Regions from separate parts of the Pseudoalteromonas sp. S4492 genome, predicted to be linked through region 2. Evidence: predicted binding sites of a transcription regulator. Region 2 holds the regulator's gene; the other holds the start of a gene.
What was found. Region 2 encodes NrdR, which represses ribonucleotide reductase genes. Its sites were predicted from a motif close to AAACACNANATNTNGTGTTT; they were not measured.
Positions count from the first base shown of each region.

Region 1 (10,197 bases), on a different contig from region 2:
TGTTTTTCGTGCTCTGGTAACGCTTGGAAGTCAAGACGGTCTTTACTTACGTCAACCTCTTCAGGACGCCAAAAGAACGATAATTGTTTTTCAATTAGCTTCTCGAAGATAGGGTACTTTTGTTGGTCGTAACGTGACACGTTTACAGTTTGGCCGAAAAACATCGGTTCTTGTAATTGGTTATTATGATTTCGGCTAAAAGTTGTATATGACATAGTGATTACTCAAAAAACAGTCAGGACAAAGCGGGCTAATGAGCCCGCTTTTGTTATGTTATTAATTTAATTAGATTTTACAAGCGCCGCCTGCACAACCATCATCTTCCACCTCTGGTGTTAGCTCATCTTGAGCATCCGATGCACCGTCACGCGTGTTGTGATAGTACAGGGTTTTAACACCAAGTTTGTAAGCAGTCAGTAGGTCTTTTAATAGCACCTTCATAGGTACTTTACCGCCTTCGTACTTAGATGGATCATAGTTAGTGTTAGCAGAAATCGTTTGGTCAACGAACTTTTGCATAATACCAACAAGTTGTAGGTAACCATCGTTTGAAGGAATATCCCACAGTAGCTCGTAGTTATCTTTCAGATTTTCATAATCTGGCACTACTTGCTTTAAGATACCATCTTTACTTGCTTTAACGCTGATATGACCACGTGGTGGCTCAATACCATTTGTTGCGTTAGAGATTTGTGATGATGTCTCTGAAGGCATAAGGGCAGATAGCGTTGAGTTTCGCATACCGTGCTCTTGAATGCTTGCACGTAATGAATCCCAATCTAAGTGAAGTGGTTCATTACAGAACTGATCTAGGTCACGTTTGTAAGTATCTGTTGGCATAATGCCTTGAGAATACGTTGTCTCGTTAAATTTAGGACACGCACCGCGCTCTTTTGCTAACTCATTTGATGCTTTCATTAGATAATATTGAATTGCTTCAAATGTTTTGTGAGTTAGCGCGTTTGCGCTGCCATCTGAGTAACGCTTACCATTCTTCGCTAAGTAGTAAGCAAAGTTGATTACACCGATACCTAGCGTACGACGACCCATCGTTGCGTTTTTAGCTGCAGGAACTGGGTAGTCTTGGAAATCAAGTAAGTTATCAAGGGCACGAACAGCAAGTTCAGCAAGCTCTTCTAATTCATCTAATGACTCAATCGCACCTAAGTTAAACGCTGAAAGCGTACAAAGTGCAATTTCACCTTCTTCATCCATTACATTGCTTAGCGGCTTAGTCGGTAATGCAATCTCTAAACATAAGTTAGATTGACGAATTGGCGCCACAGTCGAGATGAACGGGCTGTGCGTATTACAGTGGTCAACGTTTTGTAAGTAGATACGACCTGTGCTCGCACGCTCTTGTGCAAACATTGAGAATAACTCAATCGCTTTAATACGCTTTTTACGAATAGACTCATCTTGTTCGTACTTAACATATAGCTCATCAAATTTGGCTTGATCTTCAAAGAACGCATCGTATAAACCCGGTACATCTGACGGGCTAAATAATGTGATGTAATCGTCTTTGATTAAACGGCTATACATTAATTTGTTGAACTGTACACCGTAGTCAAGGTGACGAACACGGTTGTCTTCAACACCACGGTTATTCTTAAGCACAAGTAAGTTTTCAACTTCTAAGTGCCATAGTGGGTAGAATAGGGTTGCTGCGCCGCCACGTACACCACCTTGAGAACAGCTTTTAACTGCTGTTTGGAAGTGTTTATAAAACGGGATACAGCCAGTGTGGTACGCTTCGCCGTTACGAATTGGGCTACCTAGCGCACGAATGCGACCGGCATTGATACCAATACCTGCACGTTGTGAAACATACTTAACAATCGCAGACGATGTTGCATTGATAGAATCTAGGCTATCACCACATTCAATTAATACACATGAACTGAACTGACGTGTTGGTGTACGCACACCTGCCATAATTGGTGTTGGTAATGAAATCTTGAATGTCGATACTGCATCGTAAAAACGCTTGATGTAATCAAGACGTGTCTCTTTTGGATAATCAGAGAATAAGCTTGCAGCCACTAAGATATATAAAAACTGTGCACTTTCGTAAATCTCGCCAGTAACACGGTTTTGAACTAAATACTTACCTTCAAGTTGCTTAACAGCAGCGTAGCTGAAGTTTAAGTCACGGTTGTGATCGATGTAAGCATCTAACTCATCAATTTCTTGCTCGGTATAATCAACTAATAGGTGTTGATCATAACGCTTGTCTTCAACTAATTTCGTGATGTGATCGTGTAAGCGTGGTGGCTCAAATTGGCCATATGCTTTTTTACGTAAATGGAATACAGCTAAGCGAGCAGCAAGGTACTGGTAATCAGGCGTATCTTTAGAGATCTGATCAGCTGCAGCTTTGATGATAGTTTCATGAATGTCGTCGGTGCGAATGCCGTCATAAAATTGAATATGAGATTTTAATTCAACTTGTGAGACAGACACATTATCAAGACCTTCTGCGGCCCAAGCGATCACGCGATGGATCTTATCGAGATCAAGTGACTCTTTACGGCCGTCACGTTTGCTTACAGATAGCTGTTGGTTCATAGTTTTGCCTGTATTCCTTGGGAAATTATAGTTGTAAAGACAAAGGTATTCTTTATGTAATTATTATTATTAAACACCAGAGAACTAATTGAATAACATTTAGCCACAATATCTGGTGTTGTTTAAATTGCAGATCACAAGATAGTGTGGTCTGCGCTGTTTTGCAAGGGATAGAATTGCCCCATTTTGTGGATAACTATTGGATAAACGCTTTGTGTTAGTAACCATTAACCTTTGAACATTCATAGACGACGAAATTTGTAGAAATCAACAAAAGATCCAGAAAATTTACCGTAATTAAAAATAAATTTTGACTGTTTTTTTTATCATCAAAGAATGTTCAAAAGTAAATCAGATCACAATATATGGTGTTTTAGATATTAAATAACACTATATATGGTTAAAGCCATCAATTGGTGAGTGCCAATTGAAATCCGCTTGCCAGCCAAGCGCAGCGTCGACACTGGGTATGTAACCCCATAACGCCGTGGCGCTGTACATATTTGCAGCCTTTGCTGCTTGAATATCACGCTCAGCATCACCGATATACAAACAACGGCTCGGATCAACCTCTAAGATCTCAGCGGTATGGAGAAGTGGATCCGGCGATGGTTTTGCCACTGATAATGTATCACCACTGACAACAGCCTGGGCATTACTTAATGACGGGATTGCTTGCACTAAAGGTTCAGTTAAAAAGCCGGGCTTATTGGTCATAATGCCCCACTTAATATTGTTTTGCTTAAGCGCAATTAAAAGCTGCTCGATGCCAGTGAAGCATTTGCTGTGTACAGCGATATCTTCGGCATAGTAATCCAGAAGCTGTTGGCGTAAAGCAAGTTGTTCAAGTTCAGGCCATTTATCACCAAAGCCGGCTTCTAATAATGCATTAGCGCCATTAGATGCAGCAGGGCGGTATATATGTTCAGCAACAGGGGCCACATTAGCATCTGCTAACACACGGTTTAATGCGCCACCTAAATCATCTGCGGTATCGAGTAGTGTGCCATCTAAATCAAAGATAAAGGCATCAAAATCGATAGAGGGTGTTTGCACACCACTCATTATGCTAGTTTCTCAAAGTGCAGGATGTAATTAACACTTACATCATCATTTAAGCTGTATTGCTTTGAAAATGGATTGTAGTTAAGGCCAGTACTGGCTCTTACTTTTAGACCCGCTTCTTCTGCCCACGCAATGAGTTGTGCTGGTTTGATAAACTTTTTGTGGTCATGGGTACCTTCAGGCACCATTTTTAATAGCTTTTCAGCACCTACGATGGCAAACAAATAAGCTTTTGGTGTTTTATTTAGTGTTGAGAAAAACACATCGGCGCCCGGTTTAGCAAGCTCAGCGACAGCGCGGATAATAGAAGCTGGATCTGGAACATGCTCAAGCATTTCCATACAGGTTACAACATCAAAGCGAGCAGGGTGCTCAGCAGCAAACTGTTCTGCAGGTACCTTTATATAGTCAACAGGCACGCCTGTTTCTAAACTATGTAATTTAGCAACGGTTAAAGGCTCTTGGCCCATATCGATGCCAGTTACTTTTGCGCCCATACGCGCCATACTTTCACTTAAAATGCCGCCACCACAGCCAACATCTAAGGTTTCCTTATCAAATAAGCCGCCCACTTTATCAGCGACAAAATCCAAACGCAGAGGATTTATTTCATGAAGGGGTTTGAACTCTCCGTCGCGGTCCCACCAACGTTCAGCGATGGCTTCAAACTTTGCAATTTCTGCATTATCTACATTTTGATGCTCGGTCATAAAAAACTTCCTCGTTAATCTGAGGCCATTATATAGGGGGAAATTAATAAATCGCAAAGATTTAGCGCCTGTAAATCTAAATAAATTGTGATAGCATGGTCTGGAAATAATAACTAAAGCTCTTAAGACGGCGGTTTGCCTCTTAATGAGTCAATACTGAAGGAATGTGAAATCAAATGACTGATCTCGCCAATGAAATTCTGCCAGTCAATATTGAAGATGAATTAAAAAATTCCTACCTAGATTATGCAATGAGTGTAATCGTAGGACGTGCATTGCCAGACGTACGTGACGGCTTAAAGCCAGTTCACCGCCGCGTTTTATTCGCAATGAACGAACTCAATAATGATTGGAATAAACCTTACAAGAAATCAGCACGTGTTGTTGGTGATGTAATCGGTAAATACCACCCACATGGCGACAGCGCGGTATATGACACCATCGTTCGTATGGCGCAGCCTTTCTCATTACGCTATATGCTTGTTGACGGCCAAGGTAACTTTGGTTCTGTTGACGGTGACTCTGCGGCAGCAATGCGTTATACGGAAGTCCGTATGGCGAAAATGTCACATGAATTATTAGCTGACTTAGAAAAAGAAACGGTTGATTACGTACCTAACTACGACGGTACTGAGCAAATTCCTGACGTATTACCTACAAAAGTACCTAACTTATTAGTAAACGGTTCTTCAGGTATCGCGGTTGGTATGGCAACGAACATTCCGCCTCATAACTTAACAGAAGTTATCAATGGCTGTTTAGCGCTTATTCAAAACCCTGATATGTCAATTGCTGATCTTATTGAATATATCCCAGGTCCGGATTTCCCGACTGCGGCGATTATCAATGGTAAAAAAGGCATTGAGCAAGCGTACCTAACAGGTCGTGGTAAGGTATATATCCGTGCTCGTGCTGAAATCGAAGTTGACGAAAAAACCGGTCGTGAAACAATCATCGTTCACGAAATCCCTTATCAAGTTAACAAAGCACGTCTTATCGAAAAGATCGCAGAGCTTGTTAAAGATAAGAAGATTGAAGGTATTAGCGCACTACGTGACGAATCAGATAAAGACGGTATGCGTATCGTTATCGAAATCAAACGTGGTGATGTTGGTGAAGTAATCTTAAACAACCTATATGCACAAACTCAGTTACAAACTGTGTTTGGTATGAACATGGTTGCACTTGATAATAACCAACCTAAGTGTTTCAACTTAAAAGAAATGCTTGAAGCGTTTATCATTCACCGCCGCGAAGTGGTAACACGTCGTACAGTATTTGATTTACGTAAAGCCCGTGACCGCGCTCATACGCTTGAAGGCTTAGCAATTGCCCTTGCGAATATCGACCCAATTATCGAACTTATTCGTAAGTCACCAACACCAGCAGAAGCAAAAGCTGCATTAACAGCACGTTCTTGGGAACTAGGTACTGTTAAAGCAATGCTTGAAAAAGCAGGTGAAGATAACGTAGCACGTCCTGATTGGTTAGCCGCTGATTTAGGTATCCGTGACGGTCAGTACTATTTATCTGAGCAACAAGCACAAGCTATTCTAGACCTACGTTTACACAAATTAACGGGTCTTGAGCACGAGAAGATCTTAGACGAGTACCAAACACTTCTAGATCTAATTGCTGAGCTTTTACACATTCTTTCAAGCCCAGAGCGTCTAATGGAAGTTATCCGCGACGAGCTAGTAGAAATCAAAGAGCAATATGGTGACGAACGTCGTACTGAAATCAGTGCAGCTGCTCACGATATTAGCCTTGAAGACCTAATCAATGAAGAAGACGTTGTTGTAACGCTTTCTCACGAAGGTTACGTTAAGTATCAACCATTAACTGACTACGAAGCACAGCGTCGTGGTGGTAAAGGTAAATCAGCAACGAAGATGAAAGATGAAGACTTCATCGAACGTCTATTAGTTGCCAATACTCACGATACAATTCTGTGCTTCTCAACGGCAGGTCGTTTATATTGGTTGAAAGTATATCAATTACCATTAGCAAGCCGTGCAGCGCGTGGTAAGCCAATTGTTAACTTATTACCACTTGAAGCTGATGAGCGTATCACTGCTATCTTACCAGTACGCGAGTACGAAGAAGATAAGTACATCTTCATGGCAACGGCATTTGGTACAGTTAAGAAAACACCACTGACTGCGTATAGCCGTCAACGTGCAAGCGGCATCATCGCGGTTAACCTAAATGAAGGCGATAGCCTAATTGGTGTTGATATCACTGATGGCACGAATGAAATCATGCTATTCACTGATGCTGGTAAAGTTGTTCGCTTTAAAGAAGCTGAAGAGTCAGAAGTTGTTGATGAAAACGGTAACCCAGTTCTAGATGAAAATGGTAACCCAGAAATCCGCTTCAAAGGTGTACGTCCAATGGGCCGTACAGCAACAGGTGTTCGTGGTATTAAGATGGCTGACGACCAACGCGTTGTCTCGTTAATCGTACCTAAGTCAGATGGCGCAATCTTAACTGTGACAGAAAACGGTTATGGTAAGCGTACTGCACTTGAAGATTACCCATCGAAGAGCCGTGCAACACAAGGTGTTGTATCAATCAAAGTAAGCGAGCGTAATGGCGCTGTGGTTGGTGCAGTACAAGTTGACGAAAACGACGAAATCATGATCATCTCTAATCGCGGTACACTTGTACGTACGCGTGTAAACGAGGTTTCTACGGTTGGTCGTAATACTCAGGGCGTTATTTTGATACGAACTATTGACGAAGAGCAAGTAGTTGGTTTACAACGTATCGAAGAAATCGAAGTTGATGAGCTAGAAGCCATCGAAGGCGAGGCCGTTGAAGTAGTCGATACAAATACTGAAGAAACGGGTGATAACCCACCTTCAGAATAACATTGATTTAAAAAGCGGCTTCGGCCGCTTTTTTTATCCGCACTATAATTACTGGAATGAGGCAAAGTAATGACTAAATATAATTTTTGTGCAGGACCGGCAATGTTACCGCCGGCAGTTATGCAAAAAGCACAAAAAGAGTTTATTGATTGGCAAGGTTTAGGTGTTTCTGTGATGGAAATCAGCCATCGCAGCAGTGACTTTTTAGCACTGACCGCTAAATGTGAAGCAAGCTTACGCCGCTTAATGAATATTAGCGATGAGTTTGAAGTGTTATTTATGCACGGTGGTGGCCGTGGTCAATTTAGTGCGGTTCCTTTGAACCTTCATCTTGATGGTAAGCCTGCTGTGTACTGTGAAAACGGTGTATGGTCTAAAGGTGCCACTGAAGAAGCTGCAAAATTCACGACTGTTCAAAGCATTAATGTACGTGATGATGAACAGCAAAATGGCCAGTTTTCTATTAAACCAGCGAGCAGCTGGGAATTACCTGCGGATGCGTCATACATTCACTATTGCCCGAATGAAACCGTCGACGGCATAGAAATTTTTGAAGTACCTTCACACCCATCTGCACCGATTGTCGCTGATATGTCATCGACTATTTTATCGCGCGAGTTTGACGTAAATCAGTTCGACCTAATTTACGCGGGTGCACAAAAGAATATCGGCCCGTCTGGTTTATCGATTGTTATTGTTCGTAAAACGCTCCTTGAGCGCGAAGGTCTTGCAAAGCCGGGCATACTTGATTATGCCTTAGAAGCAAAACAAGGCAGCATGTATAACACACCACCGACATTTGCGTGGTACTTAGCTGCTGAAGTGTTCGAATGGCTTGAAGCAAACGGTGGCGTTAAAGCGATGGAAGAGCAAAACATCGCAAAAGCAGAACTACTTTATAACTTTATTGATAGTTCAGCGTTTTATAGCAATAAAGTTGCTAAACATTGCCGTTCGCGTATGAACGTGCCGTTTTGGCTAAATGATGAATCACTGAATGATAAATTCATCAGTGAATCAAAAGAAGCTGGCCTATTAGCCCTTGAAGGCCACCGCATTGTGGGTGGCATGCGCGCGAGTATCTACAATGCGATGCCGCTTGAAGGTGTTCAAGCGTTGGTTGATTTTATGGATAAATTCGCCAAGGAGAACAGCTAATTATGGAACAGCTTCGTCTTGAACCTATCTCTAAAGTAAATGGCAGTGTGACACTGCCTGGCTCAAAAAGCTTATCAAACCGTATCTTGTTACTAGCGGCACTGGCAGAGGGCACAACGGTTGTTGAAAACCTACTAGACAGTGATGATATTCGCCACATGCTAGGTGCGTTAAAACTGCTAGGTGTGAATGTTACCCTAAATGAAGACAAAACAGTGGCAACTGTAGAAGGTGTTGCTGGTCAATTCAAAACGCCAAGTGAGCCACTGTTCTTAGGTAATGCTGGTACGGCTTATCGTCCTCTTACAGCGGTGTTAGCGGCGGTAGAAGGCGAATACCAGCTAGTGGGTGAGCCACGTATGGAAGAGCGCCCAATCGGCCATTTGGTTGATGCTCTGCAAGCACTTGGCGGTGATGTTGAATACCTTAAACATAAAGACTATCCACCACTGGCCATTAAAGGCGGCAAAATCAATGGTGGACAAGTTGAAATTGATGGCAGTATTTCAAGTCAGTTCTTAACTGCACTATTAATGGCAGCGCCATTATTTAATGGTGACACAGAAATTACCATTAAAGGCACGCTGGTATCAAAGCCTTACATTGATATTACCCTTGATGTAATGAAGCGTTTTGGTGTGACTGTAAGCCATGATAACTACCAAACATTTTACGTTAAAGGCTGTCAGCAGTACCAAGCACTTGAGCGTATTATGGTTGAAGGCGATGCTTCAAGTGCCTCTTATTTTGTTGCGGCGGCTGCAATAGCGGGCGGCGAAATAGAAATTAATGGGGTAGGTGCGGCATCTGTTCAAGGTGACATTGGTTTTGCCAAAGTGATGGAGCAAGTGGGCGCTAAAATTGATTGGTACGATGAAAAGCTGGTGGTTCGTAAAGGCGAGCTGAACGCAGTGGATATTGATGCTAATGCAATTCCTGATGCGGCAATGACGCTGGCCACTGTTGCGTTATTCGCAAAAGGTAAAACAGCAATTCGTAATATTTATAACTGGCGCGTAAAAGAAACAGATCGCTTGTATGCCATGGCGACTGAGCTTCGTAAAGTCGGCGCAGAGGTTGTTGAAGGGGAAGATTTCATCGAAATTACACCACCTGAGACATTCAACGATGTCGCAATTGACACCTATAACGATCACCGCATTGCCATGTGTTTTGCAATGGTTGCCGTTGGCGGAAAGCCAATAACCATTAACGATCCTAAGTGTACATACAAAACTTTTCCAACGTTTTTCAAAGTACTAGAGTCTGTCTCAAGTCAATAAAACAGAAGAAAATATAAAAAGTTACATTCTAAATGCGGATCTATTTCAAGAACTGGCGTATAATGTCGCGGTTTTATTTTGGTGTGCATTGCAGGAGGTTATAAATGCAGGCGTTATCAATGCCCGTAATCACCATCGATGGCCCAAGTGGTTCAGGTAAAGGAACTGTTTGTCGCTTGTTAGCCGAGAAATTAGGTTGGGATGTATTAGACAGCGGTGCGATTTATCGTGTGCTGTCACTTGCAGCGCTTCATCATCAAATTGAATTAGATAATGAAGATGCGCTAGTGCCGCTAGCTGCAAACTTAGATGTACAGTTTTTGGTCGATAGCCAAACGCACACATCTAAAATTGTCTTGGAAGGCGAAGACGTCACAACCACAATTCGTAATGAAGAAGTCGGTGCTGCGGCATCTAAAATTGCTGCATTACCACGGGTGAGAGAAGCATTATTACGTCGTCAACGTGCGTTTCGTACTGAGAGCGGCCTAATTGCCGATGGTCGTGATATGGGCACGGTTGTGTTCCCAGATGCAC
Region 1 is NZ_PNCP01000036.1:10,062-20,258, reverse strand. It holds gene nrdB (class Ia ribonucleoside-diphosphate reductase subunit beta) at 1-215, opposite strand, end outside; gene nrdA (class 1a ribonucleoside-diphosphate reductase subunit alpha) at 286-2,571, opposite strand; gene CWC28_RS10735 (HAD family hydrolase) at 2,962-3,636, opposite strand; gene ubiG (bifunctional 2-polyprenyl-6-hydroxyphenol methylase/3-demethylubiquinol 3-O-methyltransferase UbiG) at 3,636-4,346, opposite strand; gene gyrA (DNA topoisomerase (ATP-hydrolyzing) subunit A) at 4,523-7,219, shown strand; gene serC (3-phosphoserine/phosphohydroxythreonine transaminase) at 7,289-8,377, shown strand; gene aroA (3-phosphoshikimate 1-carboxyvinyltransferase) at 8,380-9,660, shown strand; gene cmk ((d)CMP kinase) at 9,765-10,197, shown strand, end outside.
Region 1: nrdA (class 1a ribonucleoside-diphosphate reductase subunit alpha) is a predicted target of NrdR. The motif match lies at 2,673-2,692, and genes of this name have one in related genera.

Region 2 (10,197 bases):
AATCCAGAGCGCCCCATCAGAGTCACTCATAAATTTATAAACGGCAGAGTTACTCGCATTGGGCAGTGGGAATGGACGCAGCTCGTCATCTAAATCAAGAAAGTAGGCACCCAGCTCTGAGGCAAGGTATAAGTTACCTTCAAGCCACGCCATATCATGAATAATGGTTTGTGCTAAACGCTCAGGTAATGAAACCTTGGCAGTAAGCTCTAATCGTAATTTAGCAAAGTCAGATGAAGTATTGGTTAAACGCAATAAATGGCGCTCATTGACCAGCCAAATGCCTTCTGGCGATAATGCCATTTGACTCACCGAACCAACAATTTGCGTAATAGCGGTGGCATTGGAGACCGGTACAATTAACGCGGAGTTTTGATTGAGTGTGACTTGATTTCGAGCAACATAATAAAGGCCATTGGCTGCAATCCAAATGCTGCCTTTGGAATCTTCGAGAATATCGCGAACCGGGCCTTTTACATTAAAGGTCTGCGACATCATGGTCTTAGGGTCCAGTGTTACCAAGCCATTTTTGGTACCAACCCAAAGTAACCCTGTGCTATCGACTAATAGTTTATTAATACCATTACTTGGCAGGAAGTCGCTGTTTTGCGTATTGAAGTTAGTGAACGTGTTACCATCAAAGCGGCTTAGACCAAACTGGGTACCCAGCCACATATAGCCTTGCTCATCTTGGGCAATACTTTTTAAGGATTGTGATGGCAAGCCATTTTGGATGTTCCACTGTTTGACCACATACTCTGTGATAGATGCAAACGCAGGCATGCTGCAAAACACCAACAAACAGACAACTAGAAATCGCATCATATACTTGCCACCAAGTAACACTTAACTCATCGTTTAAAAAGGTAAATAACCAGCTTTAAACAAGGCTTGAACACAAATTAATGAAAAAACACCTGCTAAAATATCATCAGCCATGATGCCCAAGCCACCGTGTAAACGTCTATCTAAAATTCGGATAGGACCTGGTTTAGCGATATCAAAAAAGCGGAACAATAAAAAACCCACCAACAGTGACTGCCAACTCAATGCAGCACCAATCATGGTGATATAATAACCAGCAACTTCATCCCAAACAATGGCTGGATGATCATGTACCCCTAAGTCATCTGCTGTTTTACCACATGCCCAAATACCAAACACGCTGATCACGATTGCAAACACAATCTGTAACCACAGCGGAAAGTACATCGTGGTGAAAATAAATGGCAAAGCAGCAAAAGTACCAAATGTGCCTGGCGCTTTAGGGGCAAGGCCTAAGCCAAAACCCAAACCAAAAAATTGGTGTGGGCGTTTTAAATTGAATAAACGGTTACTGCTCAAACCGGCTCCTTCGCGAAGTGCTGAAAGCCCTTTCCTTGATAGTTAAACTTTTCACCATCAAGTAATAGCTCAATCTCACCTTCGCCACTTTTAATTTGCCCAACACAACTTGCTTCAACACCATATTGGCGTAATTTCATATCAACCATGCTTTTATTGCTTTCAGGCACAGTAAACAGCAACTCGTAATCGTCACCGTAATTTAAGATATAATCAAACTGCTCGGCACGTGGAATCGACGAATTTAATGCATCAGAAACAGGCACTTTATCGACATTGATCACCGCACTAACTTGCGATAGCGCTAAAATATGGCCTAAATCTGCCAACAAGCCATCAGAAATATCGATAGCCGCAGAGGCCGCGCCTCGCAAAACCTGACCTGCTGCTACACGAGGCGTCGGATAATCAAAGCGATTATTTAAATAGCTTAAATGTTCAGGGGCAATATCAAGGCCTTGTTTACGGGCTTCAATAGCTACACCAGCATCACCTAATGGGCCTGTTACATAAATCCAATCGCCAACTTTAGCACCGCTACGGCGTAGTGCTTTGCCTTCAGGCACAATACCTTTAGCGCAGATTGTAATAGTTAAAGGGCCTTGGGTGGTATCACCACCAATGATTTGCACATTGAAGTACTCTGCAATTTCATGCATACCTTCAGTGAACTCTTCAAGCCACTCTATATTTACCTCAGGCAAGGTTAAGCCAACCGAAATCCACGTAGGTTCAGCGCCCATTGCCGCAAGATCACTTAAATTAACAGCTAACGCCCGATGCCCAAGGGCACGCGCAGAGATGTCATCAAAAAAGTGTACGCCCGCAACTAAGGTGTCTGTTGTTACCGCCAATTGACAGTTTTCAGGCACAGTTACTAAGGCACAATCGTCACCAATACCTAGGTTCACATCACGGCGAATAATGCCACGACCCTTAAAGTAACGATTGATTAGTTCAAATTCCTTCATACACAAAAAAGCCGGCCCAAGCCGGCTCTCCTTTACGGGGCTACTTACTTACGCAGCTCTTTAACTGCTTTATCAAGTACACCGTTGACAAACTTATGGCTGTCTTCAGCACCAAACATCTTCGCAAGCTCAATGCCTTCATTGATTGCCACTTTGTAAGGTACGTCTTCACGGAATTTCAGCTCATAGGCAGACAGACGTAAAATTGCTTTTTCGACCATGTCTAACTCATCTGCTGGGCGTGCTAAATGTGGCGCAACGATTTCATCTAATTGCTTACAGTTAACAACAACACCGCGTGCTAGGTCTTTGAAATATTCGACGTCGATCTTAGTCACATCATTTTCAATTAACATTTGCTGTTCAATATCAGCAATTGGGTTACCGCTTAACTGCCAAGAGTATACGGCTTGAAGTGCTAAGATACGTGCTTTACGTCTTGCTGCTGGTTTCACAGAGATTCCTTAAACTTAAATTTTGTCTAACACATTAACCATTTCAAGCGCGCCTAAAGCAGCTTCGCCGCCTTTATTACCCATTTTGGTACCTGCGCGCTCAATTGCTTGCTCAATGCTTTCAGTGGTTAATACGCCAAATGCAACCGGGATATCATACTCAAGAGATACTTGCGCAAGACCTTTGTTTGATTCGCCAGCGACTAAATCAAAGTGTGGTGTACCACCTCTGATCACTACGCCTAAAGCGATGATTGCATCGTGTTCTTTCTTTGCTGCAACGCGTTTCGCTGCTAAAGGTAATTCAACGGCACCTGGTACGTAAACAACAGTAATGTCGTCATCAGATACGCCACCTGTGCGCTTAAGCTCATCAACAGCACCTGCTAATAGGCTGCTACCAATAAAGTCATTAAAGCGAGAAATGACAATGGCAAATTTTTTGCCCGGTGCGTATTTGTTACCTTCAATAATTTTCATTTAATAACCCTAAAAAATAAGTTTAAGCGGTTGCGATTGCGCAAAAATTACGGCGCATAATACCACAAAAATATAAAAGTAGCCTAGAAAATCTGTTTTCCCTAATTAAGAGCGCGGCTCAACGTAGTCAACCACTTCTAAGTGGAAACCAGATAATGCATGGTACTTCTTAGGACGGCTCATTAAGCGCATCTTTTCAATACCTAAATCAGCCAAAATCTGAGACCCCACGCCCACTGTACGCGATGTACCTTGGAACTTTCGATGACTGACATTTTCGCCCGCATCTTCAGCAGCAAACGCTTTAACGGTTGCTTCTAAGTCTTCAGTTGATTCTTGTTTACCTAAAATAACCAGCACGCCGTTGTGCTCAGCGATATAAGCCATTGCATCTGATAAGCCCCAGCTACGATCAGCACTTCTATCTGATAATAGAATGTCGTTAAAGGTGCTTTGTAAGTGAACACGTACTAGCGTAGGTTCATCTTTCGATACTTCACCTTTTTGTAAAACATAGTGAAGCTGACCATCAATAGTGTCTTTGTAGGTCACTAAATCAAACTCACCGTGATCTGTTGGCAGTTTACATTTAGCAACGCGCTCAATGGTGGTTTCGTTTAGGTTTCGGTATTCGATTAAATCTGCAATAGTGCCAATCTTTAAGTCATGCTCTTTAGCAAATACTTCAAGATCTGGGCGACGAGCCATGGTGCCATCTGCATTTAAGATTTCAACAATTACAGATGAAGGCTCAAGACCTGCTAAACGCGCTAAATCACAACCTGCTTCGGTATGACCAGCACGTGTTAACACGCCACCTGGCTGCGCCATGATAGGAAAAATATGCCCTGGTTGTACAATATCGCTCGGCACGGCACCTTTAGCAATTGCCGCTTGCACTGTACGAGCACGGTCAGCTGCTGAAATACCCGTTGTTACGCCTTTCGCTGCTTCAATCGACATGGTGAAGTTAGTTGAAAAAGCAGCCCCGTTATTTTTCACCATTAACGGCAAATCTAACTGCTGACAACGCTCTTGTGTCATTGTTAAACAAATTAAACCACGACCATGTGTTGCCATAAAATTGATAGCATCAGCACTAATGTGCTCTGCTGCGATAATTAAATCGCCTTCATTTTCTCGGTCTTCATCGTCCATTAAAATAACCATTTTACCGGCTTTAATGTCATCGATAATTTCTTGCGCGCTGTGTAAATTCATAATGTGCCCATGAGAGTATGATTAATAGTGACGTATCTGTACTTATTTAATAAAGCCAGCTTGTGCGAGCAAGCTCATTGATATGTCTGAACGGGAAGGTTGTTCGGCCCCTTTTATTAGGCGCTCTAAATAGCGAGCAATCTGGTCAACTTCTAAGTTCACCTGAGTCCCCACCTGAAATTCTGCAATCGTAGTTTGCTCAGCAGTATGCGGAACAATCGTCAACTTAAAGCGATTTTGCTCGACCTCGTTGACCGTTAAGCTAATGCCATCAATACACACCGAACCTTTGTACGGAATATATTTCATTAAATCGCTATCTGTACTTAGCCAGTACTCTGTTGCACGAGCATTAGGGCTGATACTTTCAACGGTCGCAATACCATCAACATGGCCTGACACTAAGTGTCCACCTAAACGAGAAATAGGTTGCATGGCTTTTTCAAGATTAACTGTTTGCCCTTTTTTGTAATGAGCAAACCCAGTTAAGCTGATGGTTTCGTTTGATAAGTCAGCACTAAAACCATCGCTATGTTTAGCGACAACCGTTAAACACACACCGTTGGTGGCAATACTGTCACCGAGCTTGACGTCTTTCATATCCAAATTAGCGCTTTGAATACGAATAGCTAGATCACCTTGCTTTTGTGTTAGTTCAACAATTTTACCTGTTGCTTCAATAATTCCAGTAAACATAGTGCTACTCTTTATTTTCAATGTCTGTGGCTTGCTTTGCTTTTACCGCTGTTAGGCGGATGTCGTCACCAATCATCACTGTATCAGTAAAGGTCAGTTCAGTGATATCACTCATCATGGTGACTTCTGCAAAGTTTAGTAAGCTTTTGCCCATATCACCTATTAACTTAGGGGCAATATAAACAAAGTATTCGTCAATTAAATCTTGCTCAGCAAACACGCCAGCCAGGGTCGCACCTGCTTCGAGCCAAACGTGATTAAATTGTAGTTCAGCAAGACGCTTTAAAAGTGCCGATAAATCAACTTTATTATTAACTGCTGGCACTACTTCGTGTTTAACAAAGTGAGGCCACTTAGTTTGATTATCAAGCGACGTGGTAAAAATTATCACCGGGCTCTCGATGCTGAATAACGCAAGCTCAGGCGTTAACCTATTTTGTGAGTCAATAATGATTCGGGTAGGTTGGCGTAAAGGCAACGAGGTCGGCATGCTAAATGGCAACTCATCAACACGGACATTAAGTTTGGCATTATCGCTAATAACGGTGTCTGCACCGGTTAAGATAGCACAGCTTTGCGCACGAAATGCTTGCACGTCTTGGCGCGCTTTAGGACCTGTTATCCATTTACTTTGGCCATTATTGAGTGCGGTTTTACCATCTAAACTGCACGCCATTTTACAGGTTACATATGGCAACCCTGTTTCCATTCGCTTTAAAAAGCCTTTGTTTAAATCCCGCGCTTGTTGCTCAAGTAAACCAGATGCCACCTCAATGCCAGCATCGGCTAAAATCTGTAGGCCACGACCACTCACAGCAGGGTTTGGGTCAACCATAGCAGCAATCACCTTGCTAACACCCGCAGCTTTTAAACCTTCGGCACAAGGCGGAGTTCGCCCATAATGACTACAAGGCTCTAAAGTGACATAGGCAGTAGCACCTTTCGCTTTGTCGCCAGCCACGGCTAATGCATTGACTTCAGCATGGCCCTGCCCTGCGATTTGATGAAAGCCTTCACCGACTATTTCGCCATTTTTAACCAGTACACAGCCAACATTAGGATTTGGCGTCGTAGTAAAACGGCCGTGTTTAGCAAGCTCAATGGCACGCGCCATATAAGCAGTATCAAGCTCTGTAAATGACATGATTAATCACCTAAACGAGCGATTTCTTCACCAAACTCGCGAATATCTTCAAATGAACGATAAACCGAAGCAAAGCGTACGTAGGCCACTTTGTCGAGTTTCTTCAGAGATTCCATGATGCACTCACCAATCAAATGGCTAGAGATTTCACGTTCACCCGTGGCACGAAGTTGAGATTTAATGATGTTAACGACTTCGTCGACCTGCTCAGTGCTGACTGGGCGTTTCTCTAAAGCGCGATGCAAGCCATTCAGTAACTTGTCTTCATTGAATGGTTCACGGCTACCGTCTTGCTTGATGACTCTTGGCATAACAAGTTCAGCGCCTTCAAAGGTGGTAAAGCGCTCATGGCATTCGTTACATTCACGTCGACGTCTCACTTGATGACCACCGCCAACAAGTCGAGAATCAATTACTTTGGTATCTTTTGCTGTGCAAAAAGGGCAATGCATAGGGTTCAACTTCCGTTTATAAAAAACAAAAAAAGGCCGCTTTATAAGCGGCCTTTATAATAGCAAAAAACAACGCTATTGTTATCTTAATTACGGTTTAACCAGTAATTAAGCGTAAACTGGTAATTTTTTACAGATAGCTTTAACTTTCTCTTTTACTTCTGCTTGTACAGACTCATCGTTGATGTTGTCTAGTACGTCACAGATCCAGCCAGCAAGCTCTTTTGACTCAGCTTCTTTGAAACCACGGCGAGTAATAGCCGGAGAACCAATACGAAGACCAGACGTTACGAACGGTGAACGAGGGTCGTTTGGTACTGAGTTTTTGTTAACTGTGATGTTTGCGTTACCTAGTGCAGCGTCAGCATCTTTACCTGTGATATCTTTATCGATTAGGTCAAGAAGGAATAAGTGGTTGTCTGTTTTACCAGAAACAACTTTGTAGCCACGCTCTTGTAGTACTTCAACCATCGCTTGTGCGTTCTTAACTACTTGTGCTTGGTACGCTTTGAATTCTGGTTGTAATGCTTCTTTGAAAGCAACCGCTTTAGCAGCGATGATGTGGCATAAAGGACCACCTTGACCGCCAGGGAATACAGCACTGTTTAGCTTTTTGTAGATCTCTTCATCACCACATGCAGAAACGATTAGACCGCCACGAGGACCCGCTAATGTTTTGTGAGTTGTTGTTGTAACAACGTGTGCGTGAGGGATTGGGCTTGGGTATACACCAGCCGCGATAAGACCAGCAACGTGAGCCATATCTACGAATAAGTATGCACCTACTTTATCAGCGATTTCACGGAATTTAGCCCAGTCAACAACGCCTGAATATGCTGAGAAACCAGCGATGATCATTTTTGGCTTGTGCTCTAATGCAAGTGCTTCAACTTGAGCGTAATCAATTTCGCCTGTTTCTTCATTTAGGCCGTATTGAATTGCATTGTACGTTTTACCAGAAAAGTTAACGTGTGAACCGTGAGTTAAGTGACCACCATGAGCTAAGCTCATACCTAGTACTGTATCATGTGGCTGAAGAAGTGCTTGGAAAACAGCTGCGTTTGCTTGTGAACCCGCATGTGGTTGAACGTTAGCGTAGTCAGTGCCGAATAACTCGTTTGCACGGTCAATAGCTAGTTGCTCAACAACGTCAACATGCTCACAACCGCCATAGTAACGTTTGCCTGGGTAACCTTCAGCGTATTTGTTGGTAAGCTGAGAACCCTGCGCTTCAAGTACGCGTGGGCTACAGTAGTTTTCAGACGCGATCAGTTCGATGTGCTCTTCTTGACGAGCCGTCTCTTTAGTGATGGCTGCAAATAACTCTGGATCGAAATCCGAAATATTCATGCTACGTTCTAACATGGGGTCTCCTAAGGCAACGTGTATGGTGTTTTTTTGAAGGCTGTATTGTACGCTTAAAACGCACTTTTGCCTATCTTGTAAAGATGAACATATTTAAACAGGGATTGAATTTATTTCACAGTGTTTTAATAATGATATTTTTTTATTGATACATAATAAAAATTTATGAATTTAAAATATTTCATAGCTTTTTAAAATGTTATTTCAACAAAAAATAGCCCTGTTACATTGCGTTTTTATAGGGGCAAACTAAGCTTATAGGACTGGTCAATATCAAGGATGGTATAAGTTCATGTTAGCTAAACCAATATACGAATTAGTCCCCTACGGATACTTTTTTCTCGGCATCAGTTGTATCACATTAGCCAATGATTATGTGCCTACATTAATCGGTGTCATCTTATTTTTATTAGGTGCTAACATTTGGCGGATGCGTTCTGAAGCCAGAAGAACCGATCATTCAAGCCAGCGAGTTAAACAAAAAAAACTTCGCTATTACTATGAATTTAAACCTTTTATTATTTTTATTTCGGCATTCACTTTGATGCAATGGACACAAAATGAACTCGTCTCTGTGATCAGCATTTTGCTGTGTATTGCGGCTGGGGTCATTCTAAGTATGCGGGTTTTAAACCGTCATAGTCATTCGTTACTTCATTAAAGGCTTCACTTAAAGACTGCATTAAAAAGAGCGGCTTAGCCGCTCTTTACTTGCTGTTATGCTAATTTATTTAACAGCTCAGTGCGAAGCAATTGATAATCAAACTTAATATCTTCTGCTAAACACTGTTTTGCTAATGCATCTGCCAGTGGTTTCGGCATAGGCAATTCGATGTCTAAAATTTGCTCTACGCTGTCTTTGAATTTAGCTGGGTGTGCAGTCGCTAAAAAGATACCTGCACTGCCATCAGCTAGATTTTCTTTCAAGCCCTGATAAGCAATTGCAGTATGAGGCTCTGCGATGTAACCGGTTTGATGAATTTTTTTCATCACCTCTTTTGTTTCTTCTTCACCTACACAGCTTGAATAAAAGTCATCATAGCTAAACCATTCGTTATCTAGCATAAATTGCACTCGTGGCCAGTTATTCGGTTTACTTACATCCATAGCGTTGGATAACGACTCAAGGGTGTCATTTGGCGCCCACTCTTTGCTTTGTAAGAAACGTGGCACTGTGTCGTTTTGGTTAGTGGTAGCGCTTAATTTCGCTACTGGCATACCAAGCACAGCACCAATCATTGCAGCGCACACATTACCAAAGTTACCACTAGGTACTGAGATATGCGCTTTACTGCGCTGCTCTTTTGGTAATTGAGCAATCGCTTCAAAGTAATAGCATACCTGTGCAACTAAGCGACTGATATTGATTGAGTTTGCTGAGTTTAGACCAAGCTTTTGTTTAACTTCGTCGTCTAAAAAGGCTTGCTTTACCATGCTTTGGCAATCATCAAAGCTGCCATCAACCGCATAGCAGTGAATGTTATTACCTAAAGTAGTGAATAGCTTTTGTTGCGCTAATGAAATCTTACCTTTCGGGTATAAGATCACGACATCGATATTAGGCTTATTATAAAAAGCATGGGCAACCGCCGCCCCTGTATCGCCTGATGTAGCCGTTAAAATCGTGACTTTTTCGCCCTGATTAAATTGCGCAAGACACTCAGCCATAAAACGGCCGCCAAAGTCTTTAAACGCAAGCGTTGGGCCATGAAATAATTCAAGGCAATAAATGTCTTTTTCTACTTCAACTAATTTCACATCAAAGTTAAAGGCATTTTGCACCATCTGTGCAACGGTATCGGCAGGAAGCTCGTCACCAATAAGGTGCGATAAAATCTTGCTGCTACGGCTAACAAAGTCTAAATCAAGTAACGCATCAATATCTTGAATTGGCGTAAGACTATTAGGGAAGAATACACCTTGATTACGCCCTAAACCCGTTTTTACCGCTTCAACAAACGACACCTGTTGTGTTTCATCTTTTAAATTATGTAATTGCATGTTTATTCCTTAAATTCTTTAAAGCTGTCGTGTGCCAAGCTGATCTAGTTGACAGATGTGGCAGAAGC
Region 2 is NZ_PNCP01000005.1:60,225-70,421, reverse strand. It holds gene CWC28_RS02375 (ligand-binding sensor domain-containing diguanylate cyclase) at 1-825, opposite strand, end outside; gene CWC28_RS02370 (phosphatidylglycerophosphatase A family protein) at 859-1,344, opposite strand; gene thiL (thiamine-phosphate kinase) at 1,341-2,315, opposite strand; gene nusB (transcription antitermination factor NusB) at 2,360-2,770, opposite strand; gene ribH (6,7-dimethyl-8-ribityllumazine synthase) at 2,786-3,250, opposite strand; gene ribBA (bifunctional 3,4-dihydroxy-2-butanone-4-phosphate synthase/GTP cyclohydrolase II) at 3,356-4,471, opposite strand; gene CWC28_RS02345 (riboflavin synthase) at 4,514-5,167, opposite strand; gene ribD (bifunctional diaminohydroxyphosphoribosylaminopyrimidine deaminase/5-amino-6-(5-phosphoribosylamino)uracil reductase RibD) at 5,172-6,311, opposite strand; gene nrdR (transcriptional regulator NrdR) at 6,314-6,763, opposite strand; gene glyA (serine hydroxymethyltransferase) at 6,872-8,128, opposite strand; gene CWC28_RS02325 (hypothetical protein) at 8,421-8,789, shown strand; gene thrC (threonine synthase) at 8,846-10,129, opposite strand; gene thrB (homoserine kinase) at 10,148-10,197, opposite strand, start outside.